2 regions of the Leuconostoc fallax genome follow, and region 2 is predicted to be linked to the other one. Evidence: riboswitches for the same ligand, from Rfam matches in the RefSeq annotation. Region 2 holds a riboswitch; the other holds the start of a gene.
What was found. A riboswitch is a leader RNA that binds a small molecule or an ion and turns the genes downstream of it on or off. The one in region 2 is predicted to bind lysine.

Region 1 (5,600 bases), on a different contig from region 2:
ATAGTGCTGATGCATCTTTTGGTACACGTACAAGATTCAGTGCCACGAGTCTTTCGGCAATCTGAACAGTATTCCAAGCTGCTCCCTTTAATAGATTGTCTGATACAACCCACATATGGAAGCTATCATCATTTTCAACATCTGGTCGTACGCGTCCCACAAAGGTTTCGCGCTTACCTTCCGCATTAATCGGTTGTGGATAAACTTGGTGTGCCGGATCATCTTGCAAAACAACACCATCTGCTGTTGCCAAAGCCTTTTGTATTCCAGCGGCCGTGGCTTGCGTCCCACTCTCTGTTTCAAAGTAGACTGTTTCACCGTGTCCAATTGGAACAGGGACACGTACAGCCGTGGCCGTCACTTTAATTGCCTTGGTATTTTTATCACCAAACATAATCTTCTTGGTTTCATGAATCATTTTCCACTCTTCATGCGTGTAGCCATAATCTTCGAATACATCAATCTGTGGTAATAGATTAAATGCTAATGGATAATGTTGCTTATCCCCTTTGACAGGCAAAATATCAGCCGTCATTTCTTCGCCGTTAATATAAGCTTGCGATTGCGTCATTAACTCCTGCCAAGCAGTTTGACCCGCACCAGAAGCGGCCTGATAAGTAGAAACAATCACGCGCTTCAAGCCAAATTGTTGCTTGATTGGTGCCAAAGCAACCACCATTTGAATTGTTGAACAATTTGGATTAGCAATAATACCATGATGTTGATACAAAGCATCCTCATTTACCTCAGGAACCACCAATGGTACCTGATCATTCATCCGCCAAAAACTAGAGTTATCAACCACCACAGCACCGCGCTTCACAGCTTCCGGTGCAAATTTTTTCGACACCGATCCACCACCTGAAGCCAAAACCAGATCAATACCATCAAAACTCTCTGGTGTTGTTGCTTCTACGACAATATCTTTTTGCTTAAACTGTAAAGTTTTCCCAGCCGAGCGCGTTGAGGCTAACAATTTAATTGATTTTACCGGTACATTGGATTGTTCTAATTGTTGGATTAATCGTGTGCCTACAGCACCGGTTGCACCCAAAATCGCTACATTGTATCCTACTTCTGCCATGATTTTTCTCCTCTATTATCTTTAATCTACTAATATACGATGTAAACGTTCTTGGAAGCCGGTCACAATTTCCCAAGGTGCTAAATCAGCATGCGTCGCCACGTCTTCAAGCGTATTTTCTAATGCACCATCACGGCCAATAAACGTTACTGTCGTCCCGAGTGGATATTCTCTTGGTAAACGAATCATGAGTTGATCCATCGCGACTTGTCCAACAATCGGCACATACTGGCCATCGACAATGACATTAAATCCCATCATCTTTCGTAACCAACCATCGCCGTAACCAATGGGTACAGTGCCAATCCACTCATCATCGGTGGTTGTATATTTATGAGAATAACTGATACCCTCTCCTGCTGGTAATTGCTTCATAAAATTAATTTCGCTACGCAATGTCATCACAGGTTGTAAATCCTTGCCATCATTGAGTTCGCCACGTGATGGTTCCATGCCATAAACGACCGTACCAACGCGCACAACATCATGTGGTACTTCGTCAGCATGATACATTGCCGCACCGGAATTAGCCACATGATAAAATTTAGGGGCTGGTAATCCGTCCGTTAAGGCATGCCAACGTTCTAATTGCTTATGAAAATACGCAACTTCACTAGAATCGGATTCTGAAAAATGTGTAAACAAACCAGTATATTCGAATTTATCTTGATGTTGCTGCAAATAATCTATCGTCTCAGCAAGCGCATCACGATCTCGAAAACCAATGCGCCCCATACCCGTGTCGACCCCAATTGATACCGCTAAACGTTGTTCACCACTCAAATTCTGCGCTGCGGATTTTAACCAATCAAGTGAGACAACTGTTGTGATAATATTTTGAACCGCCATAAGCTCAGCTTGTTCTGCTGGCGAAATGCCTAGAATTATAATTGGCGCAGTAATTCTGGCATCGCGTAATGCCAAGGCTTCATCCATCAAGGCTACGGCTAAGCCATAAGCCCCGCCAGCAACAGCTGCTTGGCTAACTGGTACTAATCCTAAGCCATAACCATTTGATTTCACCGCTAAAAATAACTTTGTAGCGCCCGCTGTTTGTTTGACAACTTCAATATTGTGCTGGATAGCACTTTTAGAAATTTCGATGCGTGTCGGGCGTGTGATTGCTTCAACCATTATTACTCCTCAAAATTTTTATAAAAAAACCATAACGGCTCTTGGCAGTTATGGATTCTACATCATCATCGAACTGTCATAGCACCCCGCTAACGCGACAGTCTGCTAGTTATTCACTAACAGCCCAACAACTCGATCCTACAGTATCGGTGTTTCGGCTACATCCCCTTTATCCCTGTTTCACCATGTCTGTAAACATTCCACAGGATACTCATGTCAGTAGCAACCTCTATGATTTTAATCTGTTTTTATTATATTTTAATTAGATTTAGATGTCAAACACGATGACCAAAATATATGAATTTTCTTAATCTTCTTGCTTATAACTTAATGCAGCAACGTTTAATTCTTTATCAACTAATCCTGCCGTAAATGATGATTCGTGACTGACAACGATCAGATTACCTGGGAATTTGCGCAAAGCTTGTTTCAAAGCTTGTTTAGTTTGTTCATCCAAATGATTCGTTGGCTCATCCAAAATCATGAAGTTGCTGGGAACCATTTCCATAATGGCAAGCTTAACCTTGGTCTGCTCACCACCGGATAGTTGTTGCATCGGCTTCATCGCATTTTCTGCGTTAATACCAGCAGCAGCTAAACGCGTACGCAACGCCTTAGGCTCCATCGTCGGAAAGCGATCTTGCATTTCTTGTAGTGGTGTCTTTTGATCATTATCCCATTCCAAATCTTGATCAAAGTAATTAATCTTAGCTGATGGTGAAAATTGTGCTTCACCACCAAGACTAGGAATAACACCCAAAATTGACTTGATCAACGTTGATTTACCCGCACCATTAAAACCTTTAAAGGCAATTTTTTGATGCGTTGTAATACTAAACGTTACGGGTTCAAGAACTGGTGTGACGTATCCAACCGATAGATCAGTTACTGTCAAAGCATTGGCAGACTGACTTTCCACATAAGGAAAATTAAATGAAGCCTTCAAATTTTCAGATGGTGGATCAATTTTATCCATTCGCGCCAACATCTTTTCACGCGAACGCGCTTGCTTTGAAGTACTTGCTCTCGCTTTGTTCTTCGCGATAAACTTTTGGGCTTTATCGATTTCAGCTTGCTGTTTTTCATAAGAACGCAACTGTTGTTCCGTACGTTCTGCCTTTTGGCGCATCGCCTTTTGAAAACTACCACGATATTTATTGATTTTACCAAAGGCAACGTCAATAATTGCGTTAGTGACCTTGTCTAGAAAATCGAAATCGTGCGAAATAATCATTGCTGCACCTTCAAATGATTGCAAGAAATCCTGTAACCATTCAATATGAGAAACATCTAAATAGTTGGTTGGTTCATCTAAAATGATCACATCATCGTTTTCCAAGAGTAACTTTGCCAAAATAACTTTAGCACGCTGCCCACCAGACATCTCTGCCAAGACACGGTCACGACCAATGGCTTCTAATCCCAATCCCGTAATAACACGTTCTATTTGCGTATCAAGTTCGTAGAAATCTGCTGCATCCAATTCTTCCTGCATTCGTGCTGCGCGTTCTAAAAGCTTATCGTCAAAAGTGTTACCATAAGTTGCATATAACTCATTCATACGTGCTTGCTTATCGTACAAATCTTGATAAGCAGTGTGTAAAAAGTCAACGAGTTGCATTTCTTCTGGAATTTCAGCATATTGATCTAAATAACCAATTTTCAAGCCTTTTTGCCATGTTATTTTACCTGATAAAGGTAATTCTTGGCCTGTCAAGATCTTGATAAGTGTTGATTTACCAGCGCCATTTTGCCCAACAATGCCCATATGTTCATTGAGATTAAGGGTAAATTCAGCGTCTTCATATAATGTTTTTTCTGCGTAGGCCATTGATAGGCCACTTACTTCTAATAATGCCATGTTCCCATTGTACCCTATTTTCCAGCTGATACCGTAATGTTTTTCATGAAATTTCAGATAACATGACATGGCTTCATGCTACAATAAATATATTATGAAACCACGTAAATTAAATCTCAAAACAATTCCAGCTCGTAATATTGATCGCGCCTATCGCTTTTGGCGAGATGTCTTTGATTTACCGCAGTCCGGACATGAATCACAACGCCATTTAACAATTGATGGCCAAGATATTCAATTTGTTGTTGGAGAACCCACTGCTGATATTGAATTACTTGTCCGCGATCATCAAGATGTTCTCAAAGCGCACTTGCGTAATAACTTTATTCAAATCGTGCATAGCGATACACGTTTCAACCACAAAATCGCCTTTCAAATCTACGATTCAGAACATAATTTAATCACAATTGAAGCCAATCAATAAAAAGGAGCAGATTAACTGCTCCTTTTTATAAGGAAATAAATATACTAAAGTACATTAACCCCGCACCCACAAGGACAAAAACATGCCAATAAACATGACCCATTGGAATTTTGGGAACCAAATAGAAAATCGTGCCAAGAGAGTAAACAATACCACCAGCTAATAATAACCAGAAAGCTGTATGCGATAAAATCCCCCACAATACTGGCATAGCTAAAATAATCAGCCAACCCATGACAAGATAAATTGTTACCGATACCCATGGCCACCGCCCAACAAAAAATAAATCATAAGTCAGGCCAGCAATAGTTAATGCTAGAATGGCACCCCAAATACTCCATCCAATCCAATTCCCCAGCAGTAACCATGTATAGGGGGTATAGGTGCCTAAGATGACAAGATAAATTCCAGCATGATCAAAAAATTGAAATACTTTTGCAGCTTTTGTAAAAATCAATGAATGAAATAATGTTGATGCCAATAAAAAGAAACCAACCGTACCAATATAGATTGCAATGGCAACAACTTCAAGAACACTAACTGGTTCTCTGAAAATATGTAATATTAACGCTATACCACCAATAACCGCCATAATAAATCCCAAGCCGTGCGTGACAGCATTGAGCACTTCATAGACGATCTGATATGTCTTTGATCGTTTCATCGTTCTGTTCACCGCCTCAACCAATTTACTATATTTTAACCTATTTCGATAGCATTATGCAGTCAACCATTATCTAGCATGTGCATTAACTGACATCTACGCACATTTTGATAGTGTACCTTGCTATACTAAATGCATTGTGCATTATACTAATTTAACAGAAAGATCATAACTCATCATGAAAAAAGCGTCCGGTCACAGTCCATTGTTACTCTTGAGTATCGTTTTTGTTGCGGCAAATATGCGTTTGCCTATCACATTGATGCCACCGTTGCTTGATACAATTAAGCAAACCTTCCATATTCCAACTGCTTTATCTGGCCTCTTAACAACCATTCCGCTATTAACTTTTGCCATCATGTCACCCTTCATTGCTAAACTAGGAAAACGCTTTGGCAATGAAGTTATCATCTATATTTTGTTAATTGTTCTT
Region 2 (5,600 bases):
TTACCATTTTCAATCATCCCAATTTTATTGTTACCAACGTAAACGTCACCACCTTCTAAGTTAGACTCAATCGTAAAACTAATAAAGGTAATACTGAGGTCAACGTTTTTCTCTTGGCTACCACCAATAAAATTCGTGTTGCTCGTCTTAACACTACCGCCATTAATTGAGCCTGTTGCTGTGAAATTATATTCACCTGGTATTTGATGTTTCAAGGTTGTCGCATACCCGTCAGAATCCGTTGTGAGTAACTTTTTACCATTGAGACCGATATTAATATCTTTATGGTTTGTTGTGAGATGAATATTAACTGGCTTGGCTGTCAGTTGATAATTTGGGAATATTAAGAACTTATGCCCATTGTTTTGTAATGTTAAACCATCTGTACCAGTTGAAATCCAAGAGCGAAGCGCTGCATCACTCATCTTTTCACTAGACAAATACTGTACCATCGGTTGTAAATCACTTTTAGTGACACGCTTATGTGTATCAGACCACACCATTTGTTGCGCGTATTCACTGGTATCATAACTTTTAAGCGTTTTAACCGCACGTTCCATGCTACTTGATCTTGAATAATAATGATTACCAATAAGGTACCCAGCAATGATGGCAACCACTGCGATTGCGACAACAATCAAAGTTATTTTTTTACCTTTTGACATAGGTGGCGTTGGGCGTGAGACGATTGTTGCTGATTGCTTTTCAGTAGCTTGTGATGTTGTTTTTTGAAAATCATTCTGTTTAGCCGCTGAAAATTCCTGCATTGATGGTCGTCGACCATTTTCTTGCTCAAATTGCTGTGCCCATTGTTGTGCTATATCATTTGTATGATGATCATCGCGTTCTTGTGTGCTAAACTGTTGTGCTTTAGCCGCACTAAATTCTTCTATTGTCGGTTCACGACCATGCTCTGCTTTAAAGTTGTTAAGCCATTCTTCTTTTGTCGTCATTTGATTCTCCTAGAAATCCAATCCTGCAAACAAACTTTTAAACATTGGTGCCACAATAAAACGAATAATCAAATAACTTAAGATACCTGTGCCAATTTGTTGGCATAATTGCCACCATAACGTATCAACTTTGCCTTCAAGCTTGTTGGCCGCATTAACTAAAGTAAATTGACCAATAGCCAAAATACTACTACTTAAAGTCAGCAAGAATGTCACCAGTCCAACAGTTGCAATTAAGAAATAAATCGCACTATCCATATTATCTAAACTATTTAATGTTGACGGTGTAATCGGTATCAAAAACGATGCAATAAAAGCAACAATATTAATACCTAATACAATCGCAAACCAATTAAGATAGCGCATCAACGCATCATAAAAGCGATAAGTGACTTTAGTTGTCCAGGCTAGTATTGGCACTCCCGCAAAATAAATCAATGCAAATGTAATCCAAAGCATTAATAATCCCGATGTTAAATACTGGCTAGCAGCATGAACCAAACTATCGCTGGTACCAGTAAAGGAGCCAACTGTTGCTGCAGCCGCATTGACAATACGACGGCAAAAATTCCAAACAGTTAACGCAGCAACTAAGCTTGCCAATGCATATGTGATCCATAAAAAGGTAGCCGAGAACTGCTCGTCTAGCATTGCATGCTTGGACGGCATCATCATACGATCCTTTAGCCATACAAAATAATTACCTGCATGCTGTTTAGCTGTTGAATAAGCATGATTCACATCCTGAGAAAGCTCACGTTGTGTTGTCGCACTATTAGCCACTTTTGAATGACTAAGGCTGATATCACCCGCTTCAATTGCTGCCAAAATTTCATCCGCTGTTGGTTGGCGATGATGCATTAATTCAAAATATTCAATCCATTCTTGCTTGTTAGCCATATGCCTCTTCCATTTAATCTTCATTTAATCTATTTACAGTTTAACGTTTACAAATACAAAAGGTCAATAAAAAAAAGCATAGCAGCATTGCGCTGTTATGCTTTTTACTTTAGTCATGTCCTTGTGGTGTTAAATCAACATCTTCTAATTTAATTAATCTGGTACGATGCCGAATCTTATATGTGACATACAAAATAATAAACAATGGCACACTCAGATAAGTTAAGCCAATCTTTTCAAGGTTAAGCGTCGTAAAACTATGCGGATCTTGACCAACAATCACACCGATTGAAATAATCAAAGCAAGTAATGGGCCAAAGGGGAACCATTTTGCCTTATATCGTAAATCTTCTAGGCGCTTACCCTGCTTCATATAAGCACGTCGGAAGCGATAATGTGAAATTGCAATACCAACCCAAGCAATAAAACCGGTTAATCCACTTGCACTCACTAACCAAGTATAAGCTACGGCGCCACCTTTAGCATTAGCCACAAAAGCTAATAATCCAATAGATGTTGTCATAATAAGTGCTGGGACCGGCACACCACGACTTGAAATTTTAGCGAAAATCTTAGGTGCTTCACCCTTCAACGCCATTGCGTATAACATACGTGTTGAGGCATATGAACCAGAATTTGCACTCGAAATAATTGATGTTAAAATCACTGCATTCATTAAACTGGCGGCAAAGGCAATACCTGCATTCTTAAAGACAATTGTAAATGGTGATACTGCAATGTTTTCTGTTGAAGCACTTAATAGACGTGGATCTTGATAATAGACCAAGGCGCTGATCACAAAGATCGCAAAGATGTAAAATAGTAAAATCCGCCAAAAAACTTGATTAATGGCTTTGGGAATACTTTTATTGGGATCTTGTGCTTCACCAGCAGTAATACCAATTAATTCAGTACCTTGGAAACTGAAACCAGCTAGTATGAAGACCGACAAAACTGCCTGCCAACCACCAACGAACCCGTGTTGTCCAACACTCAAATTTTTCATTACATCGATATTTGAATGAATCACACCAAATATTGTCGCAACACCCATTAACAAGAAAGCAATAATTGTAATCACTTTAATCATGGAAAGCCAAAATTCTGTCTCACCAAAAGCACCAACTGAGAATAGATTAATAAGAAAAATTAGACCCAGAGCGGTAGATGAAAAAATCCAGCTCGGTATATCAGGGAACCAAAAATTAGCCACCAATCCTACAGCTACGATATCAACAGCTAAGGTAATCGCCCAGTTAAACCAATAGTTCCAGCCCATTGCAAACCCCAATGCTGGATCAACATAACGGCCGGCATAATCAGAAAAACTACCAGATGTTGGTGAATAAGTCGCCATTTCACCTAAACTTGTTGTCAAGAAATAAACCATGACGCCCATCGCAATGTAGGCTACCATTGCACCCATTGGGCCAGCCTGGGCTACAGTTGCACCTGAGGCAACAAACAATCCTGTTCCAATTGAACCGCCTAATGCAATCATGGAAACGTGACGTGTTTTCAGTCCACGTTTCATTTTATTTTCACTCATTGTTACTCCTATGACGTATGATCGATGCATACGTTTTATTTAAGTTTTGTCAAAAAGGGCAATAAAAAAACCTCTTGCATTCATCAAGAGGCTACCAAAATCGTTGTTCACGTTTTTAGCAAAGCGCACCACAATCACTTGTGACAGTCCAACCGCTATTAACGATTAGCCCAAATATGAACTACCAATTCATACTTTCGGCAACTTCCCCTTTCATATTACTTCTGCGTGATTGGTTCACTCAATAATATTACTGTTGTCAGTCGCAACCTCTTTGATATCAATAGCATTTTATCATGTCACAACATCAAAAGCAAAGTGAAATTAGTGCGCAAATATGCGTCTGTCACGAATGGAAAACGCAATAAAGAACGAAATGAGCAAAATAACAGCGACCACAAGGTAAGCATAATGCTGATTAACATCTAGTAGCATCCCCGACATAATCGGCCCCACAACATTACCAACACTCGTTAATGACATGTTAATACCACTCACCAGACCTTGTTGGCGACCCGCCATCTTAGTAATCAAGGTTGTAATTGCTGGCCGTAACAAGTCAAATGCAGTAAAGACAATTAGTGTAGCCACGATAACGGACCACTTCGCATGAACAAAAACAATTAAGACAACGCCTATAAAACCGAAAAAGAAACAAAACTGAATAATTCGGCTTTCTTTAAAACGATTCACCAACGGTTCAAAGAACACAACTTGGGCAATCAACGAAATAATACCATTTAAAACTAACACAATCGCAATATCATCTAAGTCAAAATGATGCACACTATTGACATAAATACTATATACGCCTTCAAAACCAGCTAATCCAAAGGATGACACTAAAATCATGAAGAATAATAAAAGCAGCGATGTCGGAAATGACTTCATAACCGCCCAACTACCTAATTGGGGACCTTGATTCTGTGCTTGTGCTTCATCTTCAGAAATTGGTGCATTAGATAATGCCGTCAATGCTACGATGGCACTGATCAACCCTAAAACTGCTGCGCCCCAGAAAGGTAATTTATAATCAATGCGTGCCAGTACGCCACCAATACCAGGACCTAAAATCAAGCCACCACTAAAGGCGGCTGATAACCAACCAATCACTTTAGCGCGTTGCTTCATCGTTGTTAAATCAGAAGCCAAGGCCATTGATGTTGGGATGACCATAGCTGCTGAGATACCCCCGACAATTCTTGAGATGTTTAGCATTGCCAACGTATTTCCCAGAGCAAAAATCACCTCTGATATTGCATATAGTAACAAGCCAAATATAATAATCTGCTTACGCCCAATACGATCAGAAATACGGCCAACTAGTGGTGAAGCCAAAAATTGAGCAAAGGCATACAAAGCATTCATAATTCCCATATCCGTTGCTGTTAAATGTAATAAATTTTTGATATACGGAATGACTGGAATGACCATACTGATCCCCAGACAAATCAAAAAATTACTTAATATTAAAATACCAATTGCCCACTGCTTCGTCTTCATACTTCACCTCATATTAAAATCCACTAAACAATATTGTCCGCTTCATTGTCCTTTCTTATCACATTACCTCATCCTCATGAGCAATTTAAAAAGCCGAAGAGATAGCTATTATCAGCTATTTCTTAGGCCCTTAATGTCAGTAAAAGGTTGATAGTTCATGTTGATCCATCTATTTAGTTCTCAAGCTATTATTTAGTAAGTCTATACAAAAAAGAACCTGCCGTCAACTGAAAATGACATATCTATGGTAATACAATTTGATAAGCCCATCTTTTGTTACGGCTATTTCCTGAATCACCATTGAGCCATACAATACCACGATAGTCAAAACCACTTTTTTGAATGACATGTTGCATCCCCAAATTGTCAGGATGTGTATCAATTCTAATATCCTTAAAACCATCATGATACGCTATCGTCATTAATGAACTCATCAGTATTTGCGCTAAATGTTGACCGCGAAACTGCTCAGATACCGCCGTTCGATGTACTGCAACATAAGCTTGATGGGAACTAGAACACCACTGTCCATCAATTGCTGCATAAGTCGGATCCCCTTGTGTTGCTAAAACACCTACCGCTGCAATACGTGTGTCACAAATCAGTACGTAGCTACGCTGTTGTATAATATCGGCCTTAATACTTTCTTCATCTGGATATCCATCTTGCCACTGGTCAATCTGCTGCTGATGCAA

Region 1: it holds a riboswitch for lysine, as region 2 does, so the genes downstream of both, alr (alanine racemase) here and C5L23_RS01230 (amino acid permease) in region 2, are expected to answer to the same signal.

What each region holds. Positions count from the first base shown of each region.
Region 1 covers NZ_PUFI01000009.1:90,962-96,561, reverse strand. The annotation lists gene C5L23_RS03295 (aspartate-semialdehyde dehydrogenase) at 1-1,084, opposite strand, end outside; gene alr (alanine racemase) at 1,106-2,218, opposite strand; lysine riboswitch at 2,290-2,458, opposite strand; gene C5L23_RS03285 (ABC-F family ATP-binding cassette domain-containing protein) at 2,526-4,079, opposite strand; gene C5L23_RS03280 (VOC family protein) at 4,174-4,503, shown strand; gene trhA (PAQR family membrane homeostasis protein TrhA) at 4,529-5,167, opposite strand; gene C5L23_RS03270 (CynX/NimT family MFS transporter) at 5,346-5,600, shown strand, end outside.
Region 2 covers NZ_PUFI01000005.1:123,602-129,201, reverse strand. The annotation lists gene C5L23_RS01240 (zinc ribbon domain-containing protein) at 1-953, opposite strand, end outside; gene C5L23_RS01235 (hypothetical protein) at 963-1,853, opposite strand; gene C5L23_RS01230 (amino acid permease) at 1,963-3,402, opposite strand; lysine riboswitch at 3,516-3,685, opposite strand; gene C5L23_RS01225 (MFS transporter) at 3,727-4,905, opposite strand; gene C5L23_RS01220 (GNAT family N-acetyltransferase) at 5,148-5,600, opposite strand, start outside.